Regions from separate parts of the Exiguobacterium sp. UBA3491 genome, predicted to be linked through region 2. Evidence: a T-box and tRNA genes for the amino acid it is inferred to sense, from the RefSeq annotation. Region 2 holds a T-box; the other holds one or more tRNA genes.

Region 1 (4,440 bases), on a different contig from region 2:
GTTCCGGCATTTCTGTTGTATTGAGTACATTTAGAAATGGGCGGTCATCGTAAGGAATCGTCAGGATTTCCGAACGAACTTGTCCTTTTTCTAAAGTGAGGATTGCTACTGGGGCAAGAGCTGTTTCCTGACACCCGATCGCTCCAGGGTTGATGTACAGCGTTTGATCCGTCTCAACTTGTTGTGCTGGATGGTGGTGACCAAAGCCAATGATTCGCGCCTCATTTCCGGAAAAAAGGACGGGTAAGTTTTCTTTCGTTCCATCCACTGCTGGCTTTAAGGGTTCCTCACCGATTTTCTTCGTCTGATCGGCATAGGCATAATGTGTCAGATACATCGTTTGTTCCTGATGGGTGACATTCAATACACGCGGTAAACGCTCCAAATAACTCTGATTCTCCTGCGTCAATGAATCTGCAATCCATTGATGGTGCTCTTTCGCATGTTGGTAACTAGCGGGATAAACATCCCCATGAATCAAAGCAAGGACGCATTCATCATGGTTTCCAGAAATCGTCTGAATATCAGGCCGCTGCCTTAACAAATTGATGACCTCATTATGTTCAGGTCCGATACCGACGAGATCACCGAGACAATATACAGCATCGATGTCTGAAGACTGATCGAGGTAGGACAACACGGCACGCAATGCTGAAGCATTCCCGTGAATATCTGTAAAAATCATTACTTTCATGTAAACGCCTCCATTGTTAGTACATTAGGATTTCCCGATGATAGCGTAAATTCCTATTAGATTTAGAGAAAAAATAAATTGTCAGAAAATATTGATTATTGATCAGAAGCATGTTAGGCTTAGAAAAATTCACAGAGAGGGGCACGATTGAATGATTCCGACGCAACAGCCATTTAACCAAGCCGGACGACTGATTATTCTATGCATGAGGGACTGAAAACTTTTCCGATGATGAAACGGAAATGATTTTTGGGCCCTCCTTTCGATGCATCGAATGAGGCGCCCGCACAGAATGAGTGGCGCCTATCCCAAAAATGGATAGGCTTTTTTCATGGCAAAAAATAGAGATAGATAGAGAGAGGATGACAACGTTGAAAGAATATGCGATGGATCGAATGGTAAAAGTATCAGCTGGAATGGCGAATGCCGTTCTTGTAACACTCGGTGTCGGACTCCTGATTGAGACGCTCGGCAATTTTTTACATATCCAAATGCTACTGACGATTGGCGGCGTCGCAAAAGTACTGCTTGCTCCTGCACTCGGTGCCGGTATCGCCTTTCAGCTCGGAGGAAACACACTTGTCCTGTTCAGCGCGATGATCGCAGCGACGATTGGTGGTGCTGCGCTTCAATCGACTGCTTCTGGACTCGTTCTTGCCCCCGGTCAGCCAATCAGTGCATTACTCGCAGCTGCGGTCGCTGTATACGTTGGAAAACGCATGACTGGAAAAACGAAATTTGACATGATGGTCATCCCGATGAGTGCTGTGCTTGCCGGTGGTATCACTGGTATCGGTGCTGCTGCCGTAACGACACCACTCCTTACAAAATTCAGCGCTATGATCACCGCTTCAGTCGAATCGTCTCCTATTGCTACATCTCTTGTCATTGCACTCATCTTTAGTGTCTTATTGATGTCTCCCGCTTCGTCCGCTGCACTCGCTATCGCTTTGCAGCTTGATCCTGTAGCAAGTGCCGCTGCACTCATTGGCTGTTCCGCTCAATTCGTTGGCTTCACATTGATGGCATATCGTCAGACGGATCCCGGTGGTTTGATTGCTTCTTTCTTTGTCACACCTAAAGTACAATTCCCGAATATCGTTAAAAATCCACGTCTTGTCGTTGCACCGTTTCTCGCAGCGATGATTTCAGCTCCTGTAGCGACGCTTCTTCTCTCTTTGAAAGTACCATATGAACTCGCTGGACTCGGTTTAAATTCGATGATTGCGCCACTCAATATCTTCGTCAACCAAGGTCCTCAGGCGTTCCTTATCTTCTTCTTGACTGGTGTCGTTTTACCTGGCGTCTTGACACTCGTCTTCTATCGATTGACGACTGTCGCAGGCTGGACGAAGCGTGGCGATCTTCATCTCGAAATCCAATAAAATAATATCTCTACCTTCCAACTATTCCTGATTGATTTCGGGAATAGTTTTTTTAATGCAAAAAAAAATCGTTCCTTCGAAAAGGAACGATTTCGGTATGATTCTGACTGGGCTCGAACCAGCGACCTCTACCCTGTCAAGGTAGCGCTCTCCCAGCTGAGCTACAGAATCATGCTGTGTTGTTACTGGGTATATTTTTATTATAGCAGCATATCGAAAGGTGTAAAGCCTTTTTAACAAAAAAAATTATCTTTTTTCAAAAAGATCTTTTTGAATAAAACAGTTTTAAAGTTGCGGGTTCTATGAGTGTCCTCTACTATGTAAATAAGCACATATAAACGAAAGGAGTGTTCATATGAACTTTTTAACCCGATTCAGTTTAAAGAATTCGGTGGCTGTTTTCATCATCGCCATTCTTTTAGTTTTAGGAGGCGTCTATTCTTTCTCGAAATTAAAAGTCGATCAGTTCCCAGAAATCGAATTTCCTCAAATCTCTGTTGAAGCAGTATATCCTGGTGCTTCGCCCGACGATGTCGATAAACAAGTCGTCTCGAAGCTTGAAACTGCCTTGAAAGGAATCGAAGGAGCTACTAAGCTGACAAGCTCTTCTTATGAAAGCATCGGTATCTTAAACATCGAATTCCCGTTCGATACTGATATGGATAAAGTCGAACAACAGATTGATGCTGCAATCCAAGATGCGAATCTACCAGAGGAAGCAACAACGAAATTAAATCGTCTGTCCTTTGGATCGTTCCCAATCTATAATATCTCTTTCTTTAGTAAGGATGGTAAAGACATCGAAAAAATCCTCAAGGACGATATCGAACCTGAACTTAATAAGATTCCAGGAATCAATAGCGTTTCCGTTGGTGGCTACAAAGATGATCTCGTTCAAATCACCGTCGATAATCAGAAAGCGACGAAAGCGGGTCTTTCGCTCACGAGCATCAAGGAACAAATCAACGGAAAGTATGTCTCGTTCCCATCTGGTCAGCTATCAGAAAACGATTCAAAAATACCGATTCGCGTTGAGGAAAAACTAGAAAATCTAGATAAACTAAAAAATCTACAATTGACACCCGTTGCAGGTGCGACTAGTTCAGCTAGTAGCGATCAAACAGGTGGTTCATCTGCTGGCGGTCCACCACAAGGTGCAACACAAGGACCACCAAGTACAACAGGTGGAGCAGCTACAGATCAGGCGTCTGAACCTGCAGAACCGATTCGTCTAGAAGATATTGCAAAAATCGAAGCAGTCTCGCAACAAAGCGAAAAAACACGTTACGATTTAAAAGATTCCTTATCGATGGCAATCACGAAAAAACAAGATGCCAATACGGTCGAAATCGCAGATGAAGTCACGAAGATCCTTAATAAATATGACGATCAAGTCGACTATACGATTGGGATCGATTCAGCGAAGGATATCGAGGAATCCGTCGCGACACTCGTCAAAGAAGGATTACTTGGTGCCCTCTTTGCCTCTCTCGCTGTACTCTTGTTCTTACGAAATATTCGCGCAACGATCATTGCCATCGTCTCGATTCCTTTATCGTTACTCATTGCTGCTATCTTCTTGAACTGGCAAGATATTTCTCTGAACATCATGACACTTGGCGGGATGGCCGTTGCGGTCGGTCGTGTCGTTGATGATAGTATCGTCGTTATCGAGAACATCTTCCGGCGTGTTCGAAAATCCGAATCCGGTATGACGGATGAGATCATCGAACAATCGACAAAAGAGATTCTAAAAGCAATCACGTCATCGACGCTAACGACCGTCGTCGTCTTCCTGCCAATCGGATTCGTCGGTGGAATCACTGGTAAGTTCTTCTTACCGTTTGCTTTGACAATTATTTTCTCATTACTTGCTTCACTACTCGTTGCGATCACGATCGTACCGATTCTTGCGAAATTTGCCTTTAAGAAGGTTCCAGCAGAAGAAAAAGAAGATGCTCTTCAACGGTGGTATGGCAAGCTGATTGAAAAGTCACTCTCGCATAAGGCGACGATCTTAATTGTATCGTTCATTCTTCTCGGCGGTTCTCTAGCGATCGTTCCACGTCTCGGCTTTACGTTCATTCCGAACGAAGCCTCAAAGACACTAACGGCATCGCTTGAACTTCCGGCTGCCACATCGCTCGAGAAAACGAGCGACGTCTCATTTGAGATGGAAAAGATGTTTGATAAAGAACAAGCAATCGCTGACGTCACGACGTCTGTCGGAGCACGAGACTTTACGACAGGCTTACGTCTCGATAATAAAGCAAGTTATTTCTTGAACCTGAAGGACGGCGTAAACGTCGAGAAAACGATCAAATCACTTGAGACACAGATGGAGGACATCGCTCAAGAGGA
Region 2 (4,440 bases):
TCATGAGCTATGGTGTTAAATACGCGTCTGCTTATTACGGCCCATTCCGTGACGCGGCAAACTCGGCACCGGGAGAAGGCGACCGGAAAGGTTATCAAATGGATCCAGCAAACCGTCGCGAAGCGTTCCGCGAAGCAACAGCGGACGTCGATCAAGGAGCTGACTTCATGATCGTCAAACCTGCACTTGCGTTCATGGATATCATTCGTGATGTGCGCGAGCGAATCGATCTACCAATCGTTGCGTATAACGTATCGGGTGAGTATGCAATGGTCAAAGCCGCTGCCTTGAACGGCTGGATCGACGAAGAACGAATCGTCCTTGAGACGATGCTTGGCTTTAAACGAGCAGGCGCTGATTTAATCATCACCTATTTCGCAAAAGACATTTGTCGTTACCTGGAGGGGTCGAAATGAGCTTAATTAACCAGAACTCAAAATCAAAAGAAGCATTCGAGCGGGCACTCCCGCTCATGCCGGGTGGTGTCAACAGTCCGGTCCGTGCTTATAAATCGGTCGGGATGACACCGATTTTCGCAGATCATGCGAAAGGATCAAAGCTCTATGATATCGACGGAAAAGAGTATATCGATTATGTCCTGTCATGGGGACCAATGATTCTCGGTCATGCCGATCCAATCGTCACTTCAGCGATCCAAGAACAAGCGACACGTGGCTGGAGCTACGGGACACCAACGGAAATCGAATCAGCGATGGCGGAAGTCGTCATCAGTCGGGTGCCGTCGGTCGAAGTCGTCCGGATGGTCAACTCAGGGACTGAAGCAACGATGGCAGCGCTTCGTCTCGCACGTGGCTACACAGGTCGGACGAAAATCCTCAAGTTCGAAGGCTGTTACCATGGTCATGGGGACTCGCTCTTGATCAAAGCAGGTTCAGGTGTCGCGACACTCGGATTACCGGATTCACCAGGCGTTCCGGCGCAAATCGCGAGCATGACGCTGACAGTTCCGTACAACGATTTGGATGCTGTCCGGATCGCGTTTGAAAAACACGGCGACGATATCGCTGGTGTCATCGTCGAACCGGCTGCTGGGAACATGGGCTTCGTGCCACCAGAACCAGGCTTCCTCGAAGGCTTACGGGAAATCACGTCGGAAAACGGCGCTTTATTGATCTTTGACGAAGTCATGACCGGTTTCCGTGTCGGATTCCACTGTGCGCAAGGACACTTCGGTGTCACACCGGACATCACATGTCTCGGTAAAGTCATCGGCGGTGGCATGCCAGTCGGGGCTTACGGCGGACGTCGTGACATCATGGAACAGATCGCACCACAAGGTCCAATCTATCAAGCGGGTACATTATCCGGGAACCCACTCGCGATGGCAGCGGGTCTAGCGACATTGACACAATTGAAACCAGAGCACTATGAAGAGTTCGACCGGAAAGCAAGCCGTTTGTCGGAAGGTTACCTGAACGCTGCGGCGAAATACAACATTCCGCTGACGACGAACCGTGCAGGCGCGATGTTCGGTGTCTTCTTCACGAATGAACGCGTCACGAACTTCGAAAAAGCGAAAACATCGAACCTTGAGATGTTCCGTTCGTATTATCAAAAGATGGCGGCGCGTGGTGTCTTCTTACCACCATCACAATTCGAAGGTCTCTTCCTGTCGATCGCTCATACGGATGAAGACATCGAGCGGACGATCGAAGCCGTCGAATTGACGTTCAAGGAACTCCAAGTTGAATTTGGTCGTTAAGCAGTTCTTGACGATTGCTTGAACTCTCGGCTAAAATGAGTAAAGAAGAAAATGGCAACAGCGATGACGGGAAGAGTAGTCTTGTATTCGTACCGGTGTAGAGAACACATCCTTGGCTGAAAGATGTGACGGGCGAACAGGAGGAAGGTCACCCCACGAGCTGGTATCGTGAGTCTTACGAGCGATATCCGTCCTCCACACGTTACGTGGCTCGAGGGCATCCGATTTTGGATGAACTAAGGTGGTACCGCGGAAAAAAGCAACGGCTTTCTTTCGTCCTTAGCATAGGACGAGAGAAGCCGTTTTTATTATGGACAAAAAGGGAGCGATCAGGATGCAGGAATTATCAATGCCAACGAAGTATGATCCGCAGGCAACGGAAGAAAAATGGTACGACTTTTGGGTGAAAGGTGACTATTTCAAAGCCGATCAGGATCCAGAAAAAGAGCCGTACACGATCGTCATTCCACCACCGAACGTCACAGGTAAATTGCACCTTGGTCACGCGTGGGACACGACGTTACAAGACATGCTGACACGGATGAAGCGGATGCAAGGATTCGACGTCCTTTATCTACCAGGAATGGACCATGCCGGTATCGCGACGCAAGCAAAAGTCGAACAAAAACTGCGGGCAGAAGGGCAATCACGTCTTGAAATGGGTCGTGAGAAATTCCTCGAGCAATCTTGGGCATGGAAAGAAGAGTACGCGTCAACGATCCGTGCACAATGGGCAAAACTCGGTCTTGGACTCGATTATTCGCGTGAACGCTTCACGCTCGACGAAGGGTTGTCGGAAGCAGTTCAAGAAGTCTTCGTGAAACTTTACGAAAAAGGCTTGATCTATCGTGGCGAATACATCGTTAACTGGGACCCAGCGACGAAAACAGCGATCTCGGATATCGAAGTCATCTATAAGGATATCGAAGGGGCGTTCTATCACTTCAACTATCCATTGACGGACGGTTCAGGTCACGTTGAACTCGCGACGACACGTCCTGAGACGATGCTCGGTGATACAGCGATCGCCGTGAACCCGAAGGATGAGCGTTATGCTCACCTCGTCGGAAAAACGATCACGTTACCAATCGTCGGTCGCGAGATTCCGATCGTTGCCGATGACTATGTCGACATGGAGTTTGGTACAGGTGTCGTTAAGATTACACCAGCACATGACCCGAACGACTTCGAAGTCGGTAACCGTCACGAGTTACCACGTGTCCTCGTCATGAATGAAGATGGAACGATGAACGAGAACGCAGGGAAATACGAAGGCATGGATCGTTTCGAATGCCGAAAACAAATCGTTGAAGATTTAAAAGCAGAAGGTGTTCTGATCAAGATCGAACCACACTTGCACTCTGTTGGTCACTCGGAACGTTCAGATGCAATCGTCGAGCCGTATCTCTCATTACAATGGTTCGTCAAAATGGAACCACTCGCGCAAAAAGCACTCGAGGAACAACAAGGACCGGACAAGGTCAACTTCGTTCCACAACGCTTTGAAAACACGTATGTACGCTGGATGGAAAACATCCGTGACTGGTGTGTCAGCCGTCAACTGTGGTGGGGACACCGGATTCCGGCTTGGTACCATAAAGAAACAGGCGAAGTCTACGTTGGCAAGGAAGCACCAGCCGATCTCGAGAACTGGGAGCAAGACAACGATGTTCTCGATACATGGTTCTCTTCAGCCCTTTGGCCGTTCTCAACAATGGGTTGGCCGAACACGGACGCAGCGGATTATCAGAAATACTTCCCGACATCGACACTCGTTACAGGGTACGACATCATCGCCTTCTGGGTATCACGGATGATCTTCCAATCGTATGAATTCACGGGACAACGTCCATTCCAAGACGTCTTGATCCACGGATTGATTCGTGATTCGGAAGGACGCAAGATGTCGAAATCCCTCGGGAACGGGATCGACCCGATGGATGTCATTGAGAAGTATGGTGCCGATTCACTTCGTTGGTTCTTAACGACAGGATCGACGCCAGGGAATGATCTTCGTTTCTACTGGGAAAAGATCGAAGCAACATGGAACTTCTCGAACAAACTGTGGAACGCAAGCCGTTTTGCCTTGATGAACATGGATGGTCTAACGTTTGATCAGATTGATTTGACAGGCGAGAAATCACTCGCAGATAAGTGGATCCTGACACGTTTACAGACAACGATTGATGACGTGACACGTCTATCGGATAAATATGAGTTTGGTGAAGCAGGACGTATTCTCTATCACTTCATCTGGGAAGACTTCTGTAACTGGTATATCGAGATGGCGAAGTTACCGCTCAACGGGGAAGACGAAGCAGCGAAACAAACGACGCGTTCGGTTCTTGCCTATACACTCGACCGGATCATGCGCTTGATGCATCCGTTCATGCCGTTCATCACGGAAGAAATCTGGCAACACTTACCGCATGAAGGTGAGACGATCACACGTGCCGCATGGCCGACACGCGAGGCGTCACTCGACTTCCCGGAAGCTGTTCCAGCATTTGAAGCGGTTCAGAACGTCATCCGTTCGGTTCGTAACATCCGCGCGGAAGTGAACGCACCGATGTCGAAACAGATCCAACTGTTCATCTCGACGAACGACGCACGTGTTCAAGACGACTTGTCGTCAAACAGCTCGTACTTGCAAAAGTTCACGAACGCGTCTGAACTCCGGATTGAAGAGCAAATGCCAGCGCCAGAAAAAGCGATGA

The links. A T-box is a leader RNA that pairs with one kind of tRNA and senses whether it is charged. The one in region 2 lies ahead of B4F99_RS02035 (valine--tRNA ligase), so its partner is inferred to be a tRNA-Val.
Region 1: it encodes a tRNA-Val, which carries the amino acid that the T-box ahead of B4F99_RS02035 (valine--tRNA ligase) is inferred to sense. The anticodon was not compared.

What each region holds. Positions count from the first base shown of each region.
Region 1 is NZ_DFQK01000030.1:135,249-139,688, forward strand. Features, by position in the region: gene B4F99_RS11960 (metallophosphoesterase family protein) at 1-694, opposite strand, end outside; gene B4F99_RS11965 (PTS transporter subunit IIC) at 1,057-2,079, shown strand; tRNA gene B4F99_RS11970 (tRNA-Val) at 2,178-2,250, opposite strand; gene B4F99_RS11975 (efflux RND transporter permease subunit) at 2,435-4,440, shown strand, end outside.
Region 2 is NZ_DFQK01000009.1:91,213-95,652, reverse strand. Features, by position in the region: gene hemB (porphobilinogen synthase) at 1-416, shown strand, start outside; gene hemL (glutamate-1-semialdehyde 2,1-aminomutase) at 413-1,723, shown strand; T-box leader at 1,778-2,007, shown strand; gene B4F99_RS02035 (valine--tRNA ligase) at 2,058-4,440, shown strand, end outside.